DNA from 3 places in the Mesorhizobium sp. M0058 genome. Region 2 is predicted to be linked to each of the others. Evidence: predicted binding sites of a transcription regulator. Region 2 holds the regulator's gene; each other region holds the start of a gene.

The links. Region 2 encodes LexA, which represses DNA repair genes until DNA is damaged. Its sites were predicted from a motif close to TGTTCNNNNTGTGTTCNG; they were not measured.
Region 1: the regulator LexA is predicted to act here: its motif matches at 1,441-1,458, upstream of uvrA (excinuclease ABC subunit UvrA).
Region 3: the regulator LexA is predicted to act here: its motif matches at 1,540-1,557, upstream of ssb (single-stranded DNA-binding protein).

What each region holds. Positions count from the first base shown of each region.
Region 1 is NZ_JAMYUQ010000010.1:246,344-251,330, reverse strand. It holds gene NKJ75_RS19335 (ATP-dependent Clp protease proteolytic subunit) at 1-456, shown strand, start outside; gene NKJ75_RS19330 (hypothetical protein) at 603-824, shown strand; gene uvrA (excinuclease ABC subunit UvrA) at 1,608-4,529, shown strand; gene NKJ75_RS19320 (GNAT family N-acetyltransferase) at 4,564-4,987, shown strand, end outside.
Region 2 is NZ_JAMYUQ010000009.1:229,391-234,377, forward strand. It holds gene kynU (kynureninase) at 56-1,300, opposite strand; gene NKJ75_RS17690 (GntR family transcriptional regulator) at 1,469-2,233, shown strand; gene lexA (transcriptional repressor LexA) at 2,437-3,219, shown strand; gene NKJ75_RS17700 (ComEC/Rec2 family competence protein) at 3,213-4,987, opposite strand, start outside.
Region 3 is NZ_JAMYUQ010000010.1:251,380-256,366, forward strand. It holds gene NKJ75_RS19335 (ATP-dependent Clp protease proteolytic subunit) at 1-104, opposite strand, end outside; gene NKJ75_RS19340 (SRPBCC family protein) at 134-601, opposite strand; gene NKJ75_RS19345 (ArsR/SmtB family transcription factor) at 598-912, opposite strand; gene NKJ75_RS19350 (ABC transporter ATP-binding protein) at 1,046-1,447, shown strand; gene ssb (single-stranded DNA-binding protein) at 1,658-2,194, shown strand; gene NKJ75_RS19360 (DUF2306 domain-containing protein) at 2,232-2,630, shown strand; gene NKJ75_RS19365 (OsmC family protein) at 2,653-3,078, shown strand; gene NKJ75_RS19370 (MarC family protein) at 3,138-3,767, opposite strand; gene NKJ75_RS19375 (VOC family protein) at 3,874-4,251, opposite strand; gene NKJ75_RS19380 (hypothetical protein) at 4,285-4,821, opposite strand; gene NKJ75_RS19385 (helix-turn-helix transcriptional regulator) at 4,909-4,987, shown strand, end outside.

The DNA.
Region 1 (4,987 bases), on a different contig from region 2:
CTCCTGTCGCTGGAATCCGAAAACCCCGACAAGGAGATCTCGCTTTACATCAACTCGCCGGGCGGCGTGGTTACCAGCGGCTTCGCCATCTACGACACGATGCAATTTGTCAGTTGCCCGGTATCGACGGTGTGCATGGGCTTTGCCGCCTCGATGGCCTCGTTCCTGCTGATGGCGGGAACGCCGGGCCGGCGCATCGCGCTCCCCAACGCCAGCATCGTGCTGCACCAGCCTCTGGGCGGCTTCCAGGGCCAGGCCTCCGACATCCAGCGCCATGCCGAAGGCATTTTGCGCACCAAACGGCACATGACGGAACTGTATGCGCAACATTGCGGCCGCACCTATGAAGAGGTCGAACGCACGCTCGACCGCGATTTCTTCATGACCGCCAAGGAGGCCAAGGAGTGGGGCCTCGTCGACCATGTGTTCGACACCCGCAAAAAGGAGGCGGCCTGATCGGCGGATTGAATGCAGGCCGGTGTTCCCTCAATTTCAACGCCGCTGGTCTGGCCTCGCCTTGAGCGCGGCACTATAGTCTTGCCATGCGCTACCACCTGAACAGACTGACCATAGCCATTGCCATCACGGCGGCGACATCGAGCATGGCCTTTGCCGGGGGCAGCACCAGCACGTCGCGGAAAGGCGCCCTGCCCGGCGTGACCGGCGACTACCGCATCGCCAAGCCCGCGCCGCAGCCGGAGCCGGACGACGCGCTGCCTGCCGGCGAGAACGGCACGTTCAAGATCGGCGACACCGATGTCAGGATTTCCGGCAGCATCACTGTCGATGTCGGCACGGGTGGGATCAAGCCGCCGCGCCGGTAGCCCCTTCTCCCAGCTACTATACGGGAGAGAAAGCCTGCGCCGACGACTTCCTCGCAAAAGAACAGCCCCGCCGTTGCTTCCGCTAACGGTCGGGGCTTTTTTTGGATTCCAAATCCAAACTGCCGGTAGTGTTATACCGACTTTGATTTCGGATGCTTCGCGGCATTCAGCCGACGATCCGACTAGCCGTCTCTGATTTTTGTGGGATTCGGCAGGTCACGGTTTGTCGGGTGGTTTGTTGGACTGACGCGATGCGTTCGTTTGGACGCATACACTCCAATGCCTTGAAACTACCTGGCACTTATGCCCGCCGCGGCTCCACCAGCAGGTGGAGCCTCAAGGGACTATCCGGTGGCGTCATGCTCCGCTCCTATGTCCGTTGCGACAGGTGTCAATCCGAAGCACAAATCGCAAAAACCTGCGGCGTCTCGCAGGCCGCTATGGGCGGCGAGGCCATCAAAGACGGCCGGCTCCGTTGACTCCGGCAGAGTGCGCCCCCGATTCGACGACGTCAACCTTGAATAGCCGGTTACGGAAAATGTGATCGTCGGGAGCTTACGTCAGGGTCAGTTTCTGAAACACCCTTGTCAGTTTCTGCACAGCTTTGTCAGGAGCGTGTTCGGTCTTTGTTCTTTCCGCTTGCCCCTTCGCGCGAAAGACGGTTAAACGGCTTTGGTCGAGAAGTGTGGCGTCTCTCGACGTGGCGGCAAAAATACCTACATAGGGAATGGCCGGGAAAACCCGCCGATCCCACTGACACCAGACCTGAGGCGGCGACCGGCGATGGCCGACCATAAATACCTTTCCATTCGCGGGGCACGCGAACACAACCTGAAGAATGTCGATCTCGACCTGCCGCGTGACAGCCTGATCGTCATGACCGGCCTGTCGGGCTCCGGCAAATCGTCGCTTGCTTTCGACACCATCTATGCCGAGGGCCAGCGCCGTTACGTCGAGAGCCTGTCGGCTTATGCGCGCCAGTTCCTCGAAATGATGCAGAAGCCGGATGTCGACCAGATCGACGGCCTGTCGCCGGCCATCTCGATCGAGCAGAAGACCACGTCGAAGAACCCGCGTTCGACGGTCGGCACCGTCACCGAGATCTACGACTACATGCGCTTGCTGTTCGCGCGCGTCGGCATCCCCTATTCGCCGGCGACCGGCCTGCCGATCGAGAGCCAGACGGTTTCACAGATGGTCGACCGGGTGCTGTCGGTCGAGGAAGGCACGCGCCTTTTCCTGCTGGCGCCGATCGTGCGCGGCCGCAAGGGTGAGTATCGCAAGGAACTGCTGGAGCTGCAGAAGAAGGGCTTTCAGCGCGTCAAGGTCGACGGCGTCTTCTATGAGATCGCCGATGTGCCGGCGTTGGACAAGAAGTACAAGCACGACATCGATGTCGTCGTCGACCGCATCGTCGTGCGCGGCGACCTGGCGACACGGCTTGCCGATTCCATCGAAACGGCGCTCAAGCTGGCGGAAGGGCTGGCGGTGGCCGAGTTCGCCGACCGGCCGCTCGACGCCAGCCAGACCGGCGAGGACTCGGTCAACAAATCGAAGAACGAGACGCATGAGCGCATCCTGTTCTCGGAAAAATTCGCCTGCCCGGTTTCCGGCTTCACCATTCCGGAGATCGAGCCCAGGCTGTTCTCGTTCAACAACCCGTTCGGCGCCTGCCCGACCTGCGACGGCCTCGGCAACCAGCGCGCCATCGACGCCAGCCTGATCGTGCCGGACGAAAACGTCTCGCTGCGCGACGGCGCCGTCAGCCCGTGGGCGAAGTCGACCTCACCCTATTACGCCCAGACGCTGGAAGCGCTGGGCAAAGCCTATGGCTTCAAGCTCGGCGACAAGTTCAAAGACCTGACCGAAGAGGCAAAGGATGCCGTCCTGCGTGGCACCGGCGAGCGCGAGGTCACCTTCCAATATGATGACGGCCTGCGCTCCTACAAGACCACCAAGACGTTCGAGGGCGTCATTCCCAATCTCGAACGGCGGTGGAAGGAAACCGAATCCGCCTGGATGCGCGAGGAGATCGAGCGCTTCATGTCGGCGACGCCCTGCCCGGTCTGCAAGGGATACCGGCTGAAGCCGGAAGCGCTGGCGGTGAAGATCGCCGGCAAGCATATCGGCGAAGTCACAGAGCTGTCGATCCGCAAGGCCGACCAGTGGTTCACCGAACTGCCGCCACATCTCAACGACCAGCAGAACGAGATCGCGGTGCGCGTTCTCAAGGAAATCCGTGACCGCCTGCGCTTCCTCAACGATGTCGGCCTCGACTATCTGACGCTGTCGCGCAATTCCGGCACGCTGTCGGGCGGCGAGAGCCAGCGCATTCGTCTGGCGTCGCAGATCGGCTCCGGCCTCACTGGCGTGCTCTATGTGCTGGATGAGCCGTCGATCGGCCTGCACCAGCGCGATAATGCCCGCCTGCTCGACACGCTCAAGCATCTGCGCGACATCGGCAACACGGTGATCGTCGTCGAGCATGACGAGGACGCCATCCTGCATGCCGATTACGTCGTCGACATGGGTCCGGCCGCCGGCATTCATGGCGGCGAGATCATCGCCCAGGGCACGCCGCAGCAGGTGATGGCCAATCCCAACTCGATCACCGGTAAATATCTGTCGGGCGCGCTCGAAGTCGCCACGCCCGGTGTCAGGCGCGAGGCCAAGAAAAACCGCCGGCTGAAGATCGTCGGCGCGCGCGGCAACAATCTCAAGAACGTCACTGCCGAAATCCCGCTCGGCACCTTCACCGCCGTCACCGGCGTGTCTGGCGGCGGCAAATCGACCTTCCTGATCGAGACGCTGTTCAAGGCGGCGTCGCGCCGCATCATGGGCTCGCGCGAGCATCCGGCCGATCACGACCGCATCGAGGGCCTCGAATTCCTCGACAAGGTCATCGACATCGACCAGTCGCCGATCGGCCGCACACCGCGTTCGAACCCGGCCACCTACACCGGCGCCTTCACACCGATCCGCGACTGGTTTGCCGGGTTGCCCGAGGCCAAGGCCCGCGGCTATCAGCCGGGCCGCTTCTCCTTCAACGTGAAGGGCGGCCGCTGCGAGGCCTGCCAGGGCGATGGCGTCATCAAGATCGAGATGCACTTCCTGCCCGACGTCTACGTCACGTGCGACGTCTGCCACGGCAAGCGCTACAACCGCGAGACGCTCGACGTCCTGTTCAAGGGCAAGTCGATCGCCGACGTCCTGGACATGACGGTCGAGGAAGGCGTCGATTTCTTTGCCGCCGTGCCCGGGGTGCGCGACAAGTTGGAGACGCTGAAGCAGGTCGGCCTCGGCTACATCCATATCGGCCAGCAGGCGACGACGCTGTCGGGCGGCGAGGCGCAGCGCATCAAGCTCGCCAAGGAATTGTCGCGCAAGGCGACCGGCAAGACGCTCTACATCCTCGACGAGCCGACCACCGGCCTGCACTTCCACGACGTCGCCAAGTTGCTGGAAGTGCTTCACGAACTGGTCGACCAGGGCAACACGGTGGTGGTCATCGAGCACAATCTCGAAGTCATCAAGACCGCCGACTGGGTGCTCGACCTCGGCCCCGAAGGCGGCGATGGCGGTGGCGAACTGGTGGCACAAGGCACACCGGAAGCGATCGTGCGCGAAAAGCGCAGCTACACCGGCCAGTTCCTGAAGGAGCTTTTGGAGCGGCGGCCCGGAGGCAAGCGCGAAGCGGCGGAGTAACTGACAGACCGGTCGGGCGCCTGGAGAGCTTTGAATGACAGTCCGACAGGCGCTTGCCGGTGATCTCGACGGAGTCGTCTCGCTGACGCAGACCGCCTATGAGCACTACACGCCCTTGTTCGGCGCGCCGCCGATCCCAGTCACCGAGGACTATGCGCCACGCATCGAGCGTGGCGAGGTCTGGCTCTTGGAGAGCGGCGCGGAACTCGCCGGGCTGATCGTTATTGAGCGCCACCCCGATCATGCGATGATCTTCAGCGTCGCGGTCTCCCCCCCTTTTCAGGGGAGGAAACTCGGTACCGCGCTGCTCGACTTCGCCCAGGAACAGGCGGGGCTATGGGGTGTGCCGGAGGTGCGGCTCTACACCAATTCGCGCATGGAGCGGAACATCGAGATCTATACGGCCTATGGCTTCCACGAAACGGGCCGCCGAGCCAATCCCCACCGTCCCGGATGGA
Region 2 (4,987 bases):
ACGCAATTTCGGACGGAAAACCGCTTCACACTTTTCCTGAAATTGCTCTAGTTTCTCACGTAACCGCGGTCTTCACCGCGAAGCGGGCGTCCTGCCAGGCGCCGGTGCGCAAAATATCCTCCAGCGCTTCGACCGCCTGCCAGACATCGCCATAACCGACATAGAGCGGCGTGAAGCCGAAACGGATGGTCGACGGCGCCCGAAAATCGCCGATCACGCCGCGCTCGATCAGCGCCCGCATCACCTGGTAGCCATGCGGGTGGAGGAACGACACCTGGCTGCCGCGCTGGCTGCCGTCGCGCGGGCTTTCGAGTTCAAGGCCGTAGGCGCCGCATCTGGCTTCGACGAGCTGGATAAACAGGTCGGTCAGTGCGATGCTTTTTCTGCGCACCGCCGCCATGTCGACGTCGTTCCAGATATCGAGCGCGCCCTTGAGCGCCCGCATCGACAGCACCGGCTGCGTTCCGCACAGGAAGCGGCGGATGCCGCTGCCGACGGCAAAGCCCTGCTCGAAGGCAAAGGGCCGCGCATGGCCCCACCAGCCGCTGAGCGGCTGCCTGATATCACCATGGTGGCGCTCGGCCGCGTAGATGAAGGCCGGCGAGCCCGGGCCGCCATTGAGGTATTTGTAGGTGCAGCCGACAGCGAAATCGGCATTGGCACGGTCGAGTTCGACCGGCAAGGCGCCGGCGGTGTGGCAGAGATCCCAGATGATCAGCGCGCCGGCGTCATGTGCCTTGCGCGTCAGCGCCGGCATGTCGCGCAACTGGCCGGATTTGTAGTTGACGTGGTTGACCAGGATGACGGCAACGCTGTCGTCGATCAGCTCCTCGATTGCGGCCGCGTCGACGCCCTCCAGCCGCAGCCGCGTTCTCGGCCGGGTGGAGGCGACGCCTTCGGCCATGTAGAGGTCGGTCGGGAAACTGTCGCCCTCGGCAACGATGACCGACCGATCCGGCCGCATGCCGAGCGCTGCGTGCAGCAGCTTGTAGATGTTGATCGAGGTTGTGTCGCAGACCACCGTCTGCCCGTCAGCCGCGCCGATCAGTCGTCCGAGCTGATCTCCCAGTTCCACTGGCATGTTGAACCAGCCAGCCGTGTTCCAGGCGCGAATGAGGTCGTGCGCCCATTCCTGCGTGGCGGCCTGCTGCAATTCGCTGAAGACGGCTGGTGACGCGGCACCCAGGGAATTGCCGTCGAGATAAATCACGCCTTGCGGCAAGACAAAGCGTTCGCGCATGGAGCGCAGCGGATCGGCGGCATCCATTGCTTCGATTGCAGCGAGATCGGGTGTCATCATGATTCGGCGCCCCTCCATGGACAAACGCGCGCGGCGGAGCCTGCCCGCCCAAACATGCCGGCGATCTTGAGGGGTCGCCCTTGAACTGTCAAACATTATATATAATTCACCCATTGAAAGGCTTTGATATATAATGCTCAGCCGAGCGTTTATGTCTGATGGATCACGATGCTGGATGACGAGCAGACCTCGAAGACGGAAGTGGCCTATCGCCTGCTCAGGCGCGATATTCTTGCGACCCGGCTGGCGCCTGCCGCGCCGTTGAAGCTGAGCACGCTGCGCAACACCTACGGCATCGGCTGGACGCCGTTGCGCGAGGCGCTGTCGCGGCTGGAGGCGGAACGGCTTGTGACCGCCATCAGCAACCGCGGGTTTGCGGTCGCTCCCGCCTCTCGGGCGGAGCTCGAGGATTTGGCGCGTGCGCGGCTGGTGGTCGAACTGCCCCTGCTGGTGGAATCGATCGAGAAGGGCGACCGTGAGTGGGAAGACGCGGTCGTTGCCGCCCACTATCGTCTCTCACGGTGCGGGTCTGTTCTCGACGATCCATCGGATGATGCGGTCGACGCGTGGTACGAAAAACACGATGCCTTCCATGCGGCGCTGCTCAGTGCCGCGACATCCAGCTGGCTGCTGCGCTTCAATGCGACGATTTCCGACCAATTGCATCGCCATCACCGCTTTCTGGGTCTGGTCCCGACGCTGCGCGCCGCCGCCGGCCGCACGGATGGACACCGGAAGGCCGTGGCGGCCCTGCGCGACGCCGTGGCGATCGAACACCATACCGCCCTGATGGAAGCGGCCCTCGATCGCGACGTCGAACGTGCGAAAACTCTGATGACCGCTCACATCGGCTACACGCTGCAGGTCTATGCCCAGAGCGAACCCGGCGCGGATGCTGCGCAGCCCCGTCCGAAAAGGAAGCGGCGGTCGTAGCCGACGCGCAGGGCACTTTGGCTTCGTTTCACCCGTTGCCGGCAAATGGGCGCAGGCGGCGCCCGCAGCGCCGAACGTTACGCTGAACAAAACGTCAACACATTCATTAAACTTTAAAAGGTTGCGGAACACAACTGGAACAGATAGTGTTTGTTCTGGGTTTGTTTTTTCTGATTCTGATTTCAGAACCCTTGGGGGCCGCGATGCTGACGCGCAAACAACATGAGCTTCTGATGTTCATCCATGAACGCCTGAAGGAGAGCGGAATCCCGCCGTCCTTCGACGAGATGAAGGAAGCGCTCGACCTCGCCTCCAAGTCCGGCATCCACCGCCTGATCACGGCGCTTGAGGAGCGCGGTTTCATTCGCCGGCTGCCGAACCGGGCGCGCGCGCTGGAAGTGCTGCGGCTGCCCGACTCGATCGCACCAGGCCTCAATGCGGCGAGGAAGTTTTCGCCGAGCGTGATTCAGGGCAGTCTTGGTCAAACCGGCCAAGGGCAAGGCGGCCAAGGACAAGGCGCGATGGGCCAAGGCGGTCTCGGCCGCCAGATCAAGCCGGGCTCGCCGTCGCGTTCGATGTCGGCCGGCAATGACGATGCCGTTTCCGCGATTTCAATCCCGGTTATGGGACGCATCGCCGCCGGCGTGCCGATCGACGCCATCCAGCATCAGACCCATTCGATCTCGGTGCCGCCCGATATGATCATGGGCGGCGAACACTACGCGCTCGAGGTCAAGGGCGATTCGATGATCGAGGCCGGCATTTTCGATGGCGACACGGTCATCATCCGCAATGCCGACACAGCCAGCCCCGGCGAGATCGTGGTGGCGTTGGTCGACGATGAGGAAGCGACCCTGAAACGCTTCCGCCGCAAGGGCGCCTCGATCGCCCTGGAAGCCGCCAACCCGGCCTACGAGACCCGCATTTTTGGACCGGACAGGGTGAAGGTGCAGGGCAAGCTTGTCGGATTGATCCGGCGCTACTGAGCCGGCTTGGGTTTGTACTTTTCACGCTGGTTGTAAGGCGGCAGGCCGCGCGCTTCGCGGGAGAAGCGGCGTTGCTCGTGCCAGGGGCGATACGGCTTGTCGACGGCGAAGCGGATGGTTGGCGCTGCAGCTGCCGATTGCGGATCGAAGAAGACGGCGGCGCTGCCGTCGCGGGCCAGCTGTTTCTTCGTCACGACCAGCACCAGCGGGTCGCGGCACGGATTGTAGGCGGTGGCGTCATCGATGACGATCAGGCTCGCGAAGGCACAGGCCGGCCGCGCCGTCTTGCGGTCTTTCGCAAGCGCCACAATGGCTCCGGAAGGGTGCCGGGCGATACAGAGATCGCCGGTGCAATAGAAGGGCGAGCCGGGCGGCAGATCGAGCGGATCGAGATCGAACCGCGTATCTGTTGCCTCGAAAATCTCAGGTGGGATAATGGTTTCGGCCCGCAGCGCCCGTTTCCAATTGTCCGTGGTGAATTCGTTGGAGCGTTCGCGGTTGAGGGCGAGTTCGCCGCCACCGATCGGCATGGCCACCAGATGCGCATCCTCGGATATGAGCACGTCGGGCGTAAGCACCTGCGGCACCGTCAACAGGCCGGCCAGCGCGAAAGGCACGGCCGCCAACCTGAGCCAGGTGGTGGCCATGGTGGCGATGACGAGGGCGACCGCCACCAACAGCACCGAGCGGATGGAGATCAGCCCGACGGCGTCGACCGGCGAGCGCTCGGAAATCCAGGCCGATATAGCGATCATCGCCATCAGACCCTTGCCCATCACATAGAGGAACGGCCCGTCGGCGCCGAACGGCATCGCCAGTGCGCTGAGCACGGCAAAAGGCATGACGATCAACGAAACAATCGGCATCACGGCCAGATTGGCGATCAGGCTGAGCGGCGACACACGCTGAAAATGCCAGATGGCGAACAGCAAGGTTGCACTGCCGGCGATGATCGAGGTCATGGCGAGGCTGCCCATGGCCAGCGCGAATTTTCGCGACAGGAAGCCGACGAAGGAGCGCTTTGCCGGCGGCGTTCTCACCTTGTCGGCGCGGTAATCGGCCCAGCCGGCATAGGCGCCGACAAGGGCGGCGGTGGCAGCAAACGACATCTGGAAGCTGGGACCGACCACCTCGTGCGGCGACACCAGGATGACGGCAATGGCGGAGATCGCCAGATTGCGCATGGTGAGTGCGGCGCGATCAAACAGCACGGCGACAAGCATGACCGCCAGCATGATGAAGCTGCGCTCGGCGGCAACCACGACGCCTGAAATGACGAGATAGGCGGCGATGGAGACGAGTGCTGCCACTGCTGCATATTTCTTGACTGGGCGGCGCGAAGAGAAATCGGGAAACAGCGCAAAGGCGCCACGCAGCAACACCATGATGGTGCCGGCAACCAGCGCCATGTGCAGGCCGGAGATGGAGATGATGTGGTAGATGCCGGTGCGCCGCATCGCTTCGTTGACCTCGTCCGGGATGCCGGCGCGCACCCCGACAATCAACGCCGCGGCAATCTCGCCTTCGGCGCCGCCGATTTTGCCCCTGATATGGTCGGCAATGTTTTCGCGCGCGTTCTCGATTGCCGAGGAGAGCCGCGCGGTCAGCGGCGGCGGTCCCTGCGTAGCAATGGTTTTCGGATTGCCGAGAAAGAAGCCGCTGCCGCCGATACCGGTGAAATAGCTGTCGAAGGAGAAATCGTAGCTCTCCGGCCGCACCGGACCGGTCGGCGGCAACAGCCTGGCATAGCCGGTGATCAGGGAGCCGG
Region 3 (4,987 bases), on a different contig from region 2:
AAGATGATGCGCTCGCGCAGCAGCCGCGAGAAAATGTCGAAGGCGCGTTCGCCGCGGCTCGATTGCTCGATCACCATCGGCACCAGATTGGCAAAGCCGCTCATCTCATTGTCTCCGTTTTGATTTTTCCGGTTCAGGCAGCGCGCAGCAACAGGCGTGGCGCGTTGGCGGCGACAGGCGGTTTGGGCTTGTATGCGCGCAGCCAGAGCCGGCAGCCGGCGCCGGCCATCGCGACCGCAGGCGTCAGGACAAGCCCGTCATGGACGATGCGCAGATGCGTGCCGCCGGAAACGGTGCGGGCGAGTGTGAAGGTGACGATGCTCTCCAGCTCCTCGCGGTCGGCGTCGCCGGAACGCTCGCGCCAGGAATAGCGCAGCAGGCGCCCCGGTTCGGCATCGAGCACTTCGCACTCGATCGGCTTCTCAGGCCCGGCAAAGGCAAAGCGGCTGCCGGTTTCCGGATTGATGTCGTTCGGCATCATCCATTCCGCCAAGAGGTCCGGCACGGTCAGTGCCCGCCACACTTTTTCCGGTGCGTCCGGCAGATCGCATTCGAAGGCGAGGGCATCTTTGGCGGTCTGCGTCTGCTTTTCGTCGGTCATTGGTCCATGTCCTTCAAAACGGCCTTCAGTCTTTCGATGCGCTCCGGCCAAAATGCGCGGTAGCGTTCGATCCAGCCGAGCAGCGGCTCGAGCCCTTGCGGATCGGCGCGATAGTAGGCGTTGCGGCCGGCGCGTCTTTCGCTGACCAGGCCTGCGCCGCGCAGCACGGCAAGGTGCTGCGACACCGCCGGCTGCGACACGCTCATGCCGGTGCGCAACTCCGACACGCTCATCTCGCCGGAAGTCAGCCGCTCGTAGACGGCGCGTCGCGTCGGGTCGGCCAGGGCGCGAAAAATCTCTGCTTCGATCATGGCAAAAGCATAAGTCGATACTTATCGATTTGGCAAGGGGTGTTTTGAATGCCGCGTATTGATTGGATCCTGCCGGGCCTCTAAGCCGTGGGGAACAAGATGGGCCGATCATCGCGAGGCAGGAGTAGTATTTATGAATTCCAACGTCGATCTTTCGTCCGCCGAGAACCTCAACGAGGCTCTGAGGCTCTATCGCCGCCTCGTACTCGGTATAGGAGCGATCGCCGTCATCGGTTTCGTGGCCGTGACCTTGTTGGCCAAGCTGGGTACGGCGCTATCGCCGCCATACGGGATTTACATCTTCGGCGAAGGATTGGGGACCTGGGGCCTGATCGCGGTGGTAGCGGCGCTCGTCGCTCAGGTGTGGTGGCACGGGCGCGCGATCGGGAAATTGCTGAATGACCCGGCTCTGAAATCTGAACCTGCAGTCGGGCTGATGTCGGCGCCAACCGTGATCGCACAGCGCGCCCATGGCATGGGCATGGAGTGGAGCGGCTTTTTCGGTCCGTTGCGACCAGTTAAAAAACGGCGCTGACGACACCGCTTCTCGCCCCTGCGTGTCAGCTAAATCCACGCGCCCGCGTCGGCGATTGCTGCCATTCCTTGACAATCCGTGGATAACAGTATAGGAACGAAAAGGGAACAAAAACCTTGTGGGAAAAGCCAGCCGCGGCAAGCCAGGATTGTCCGCGGCCTGTAAGGTGAACGACTTGATATTTGTTTCGGATGAGCGCGGAGAATTGTCATGGCGGGTAGCGTCAACAAGGTCATTCTGGTCGGCAACCTCGGCGCGGACCCTGAAATCCGCCGCCTGAATTCTGGTGACCCGGTCGTCAACATCCGCATCGCCACGTCGGAAAGCTGGCGCGACAAGAACTCCGGCGAGCGCAAGGAAAAGACCGAATGGCACAACGTGGTCATTTTCAATGACCAGATCGCCAAGGTCGCCGAGCAGTACCTGAAGAAGGGCATGAAGGTTTACGTCGAAGGCCAGCTGCAGACACGCAAATGGCAGGATCAGACCGGCGCCGACAAGTATACGACCGAAGTCGTGTTGCAGAAATTCCGCGGCGAGCTGCAGATGCTCGATTCTCGCGGCGAGGGCGGCGGTCAGGTCGGCAACTATGCCGCCGGCGGCGGCAGCGCGAGCCGTGGCTCGGATTTCGGCCAGTCTGGCCCCAATGAGAGCTTCAACCGCGGCGGCAACAGCGGTGGCGGCGGTTCCAAGGGCGGCGGTGGCGGCGGCTCGTCGCGCGAACTGGACGACGAAATCCCGTTCTGAGCTGACGGTAGTCAGCGATATCTGAGGAGAGGGCGCGATGTCGCTCGGACCGCTTCTATCGGCGCGCCCTCCCATTCCATGGCACGCCTTCGCGGCCCTTGCCGCGCTGGCCATTGGCGCTACGCAACTGGCGCTGCCGAAAGGCACGACGCGTCATCGTGTCGTCGGCTATACCTGGGCGGCGCTGATGCTGGTCGTCGCCATCTCCAGTTTCTGGATCCAGCAGATACGCCTCGTCGGTCCGTTCAGCCCGATCCATCTCTTGTCGATTTTAGTGTTGATCGCCGTGCCGCTGGCGGTCTGGCACGCGCATATGCATCGGGTCGCCAAACATCGCAGGGTCATGATATCGCTGTATGTTTTCGCCCTGATCGGCGCCGGCGTGTTCACGCTGCTGCCGGGGCGGATCATGCACACGGTCGTCTTCGGCCAGTGACGCTTTCTGAAGGAAGATTGCCGTGAAAGCACGGATCAAATGGGTCGAGGAGCGCACCTTCGTCGGCGAGTCCGGCAGCGGCCACAAGGTTGTGCTGGGAACCGCCTCCGGGCCGGAAGGCAAGACGCCGGGTCCGAGCCCGATGGAACTGGTGCTGATCGGCACCGGCGGCTGCTCGGCCTATGATGTCGTCCACATCCTCGAAAAAGGCCGCGAGGCGATCGAGGACTGTGTTGTCGAACTCGACGCCGACCGGGCCGAAACCGACCCCAAAGTCTTCACCCGCATCCACATGCATTTCATCGTCACGGGCCACGCGCTGTCGCGCGACAAGGTCCAGCGCGCCATCAACCTGTCGATCGAGAAATACTGCTCGGCCTCGGCCATGCTGGCCAAGACGGCTGTCATCACCCACGATTTCGAGGTCGTCGATACGGCGGTGGAGTAGGGAGCAGGGAGCAGGGAGCAGGGAGCAGGGAGCAGGGAGCAGGGAGCAGGGGCTGCCGTTCACCCCGCCATCAGCGCCTTGATCCCATCCGCGACGAACTGAACCGCAAGCGCGGCCAGGATGACGCCGAGCAGGCGGGTGAGGATCGAGCGGCCGGTCTGGCCGAGGATGCGGTCGATGCGCTCCGACAGCACGAACACCAGATAGGTGATGGCAAGGCAGACGAAGATGATGCCGACCAGCGCCGCTTGTGCTGCAAAACCCTGAAACGAGCCCGACAGTAGCACGGTCGCCGAAATCGCACCGGGGCCGGCGATCAGCGGGATCGCCAGCGGGAAGGCCGCGATGTTGTGGATCATGTCCTTGGTGATGGCAACGTCGCCGATCTTCTCCTTGCGGTCCTGGCGGCGCTCAAACACCATTTCGAACGCGATGAAGAACAGCAAAAACCCGCCGGCGACGCGGAAAGCCGGCAGCGTGATGCCGAACACCGACAGGATGGACGCCCCGGCCACCGCAAACAGCGCCATCACCAGGAAGCCGATGATCGAGGCGCGCACCGAAACCTGCTGACGTTCCTCGCGGTTCATGCCGCGTGTCACCGCGAGGAAGAGCGGCGCGAGACCTGGCGGGTCGATGGTCACCAGAATGGTGACGAAGGCGTTGAACAGGCTGTCGAAACTCGGCATCGCTGACCCCTCCCGCCGGGCCGGACCCCTGCGCCACGATAGTGGTAGAGCAAAGCCTGCCCGGTGGGAACCGTCTGAGATGCCGATACCGGAGACGCCGGCTATGTTAGGCGGCAGCGTTGCAATAGGCCTCCAGGCGATAGCCGTCGGGATCGACGATGAAGGCAGCGTAATAGTCCTCGCCATAGTCGGCGCGCAGGCCCGGCGCGCCATTGTCGCTGCCGCCTGCACGCAAGGCGGCGGCATGGAAGGCGACGACACTCTGCCTCGTCGGCGCGCTAAAGCAGAAATGCAGACCGAACTTCTCGTCCGATGGCACTGGCCGCTCCGCGTCGTTCACCCACAGCGCGACGGCTTGCGCACCATAACCCAGTGAGCCTGGCGACTGGCCGAGGCAAGAATAACCGAGCGGCTTTAGCGCGGCATCGTAGAAGGGCTTCGAAACGTTGGTGTCGCGGACACCGATCGAGACATGGTCAAGTATGTTTTTTCACCTTTTTTGCAATATGTTGCGTCATCAGTCCTGGGCGACGCGGCGCGCCAGGAACTCGACTTCGAGACGCCATGTCTTGCCATCGTCGTGCGAACGCTCGCCGAGCCAGCGGAAGCCGTCCTTGGTGATGCGCGAAAAGCTCCAGCGAACCGAGGAACCAGTGCCGTCGGCGCCGACCTGCACAATCGTGTCCCCTTCGGCGCGACCAAGCTGGCGGCTGTAGTATTGGTTGCGCGGGTCGCTCCAGAAGATGTGCCAGGCATCCGAGCCGGGATCATAGGCCCGCAGCGTTGTGCCATGGAAAGTCCATTTGCCGAGCGAGGGCGAGGGGCCGGCATCCCGTGCGGGCAGGATCCATACGTCCTGGATCGCCCTGCCTTCCAGGACCCAGCCGAAATGCACCTCGCCGCGTCCGGTGAAAACCGTGCCGTCCTCGAGATGGCGCGTGGCATCGAATGTCCAGGCGCCGACGAAGCGGCCGTAGAGATCCAGCTTTTCAGCCAGGCCGGGATTGGGGCCGTCGCTGTGGAGCGCTTCGGCAAAGGAGGATGTACCGATCATACTTGCTGCCTTCGTTGTGTCAGGAGGCTGCAAGCGATAGGCCCCGACCGGGTGTCGCGCTTGGGAAAAATTGCCATCTTTCAAGCCATGACGACGAGCGAACAAAAGCTGGCATCGGGGCAGGGCTGGCATGTCTGCGACGTGCTGTGCACGGCTGGCGCCGGCG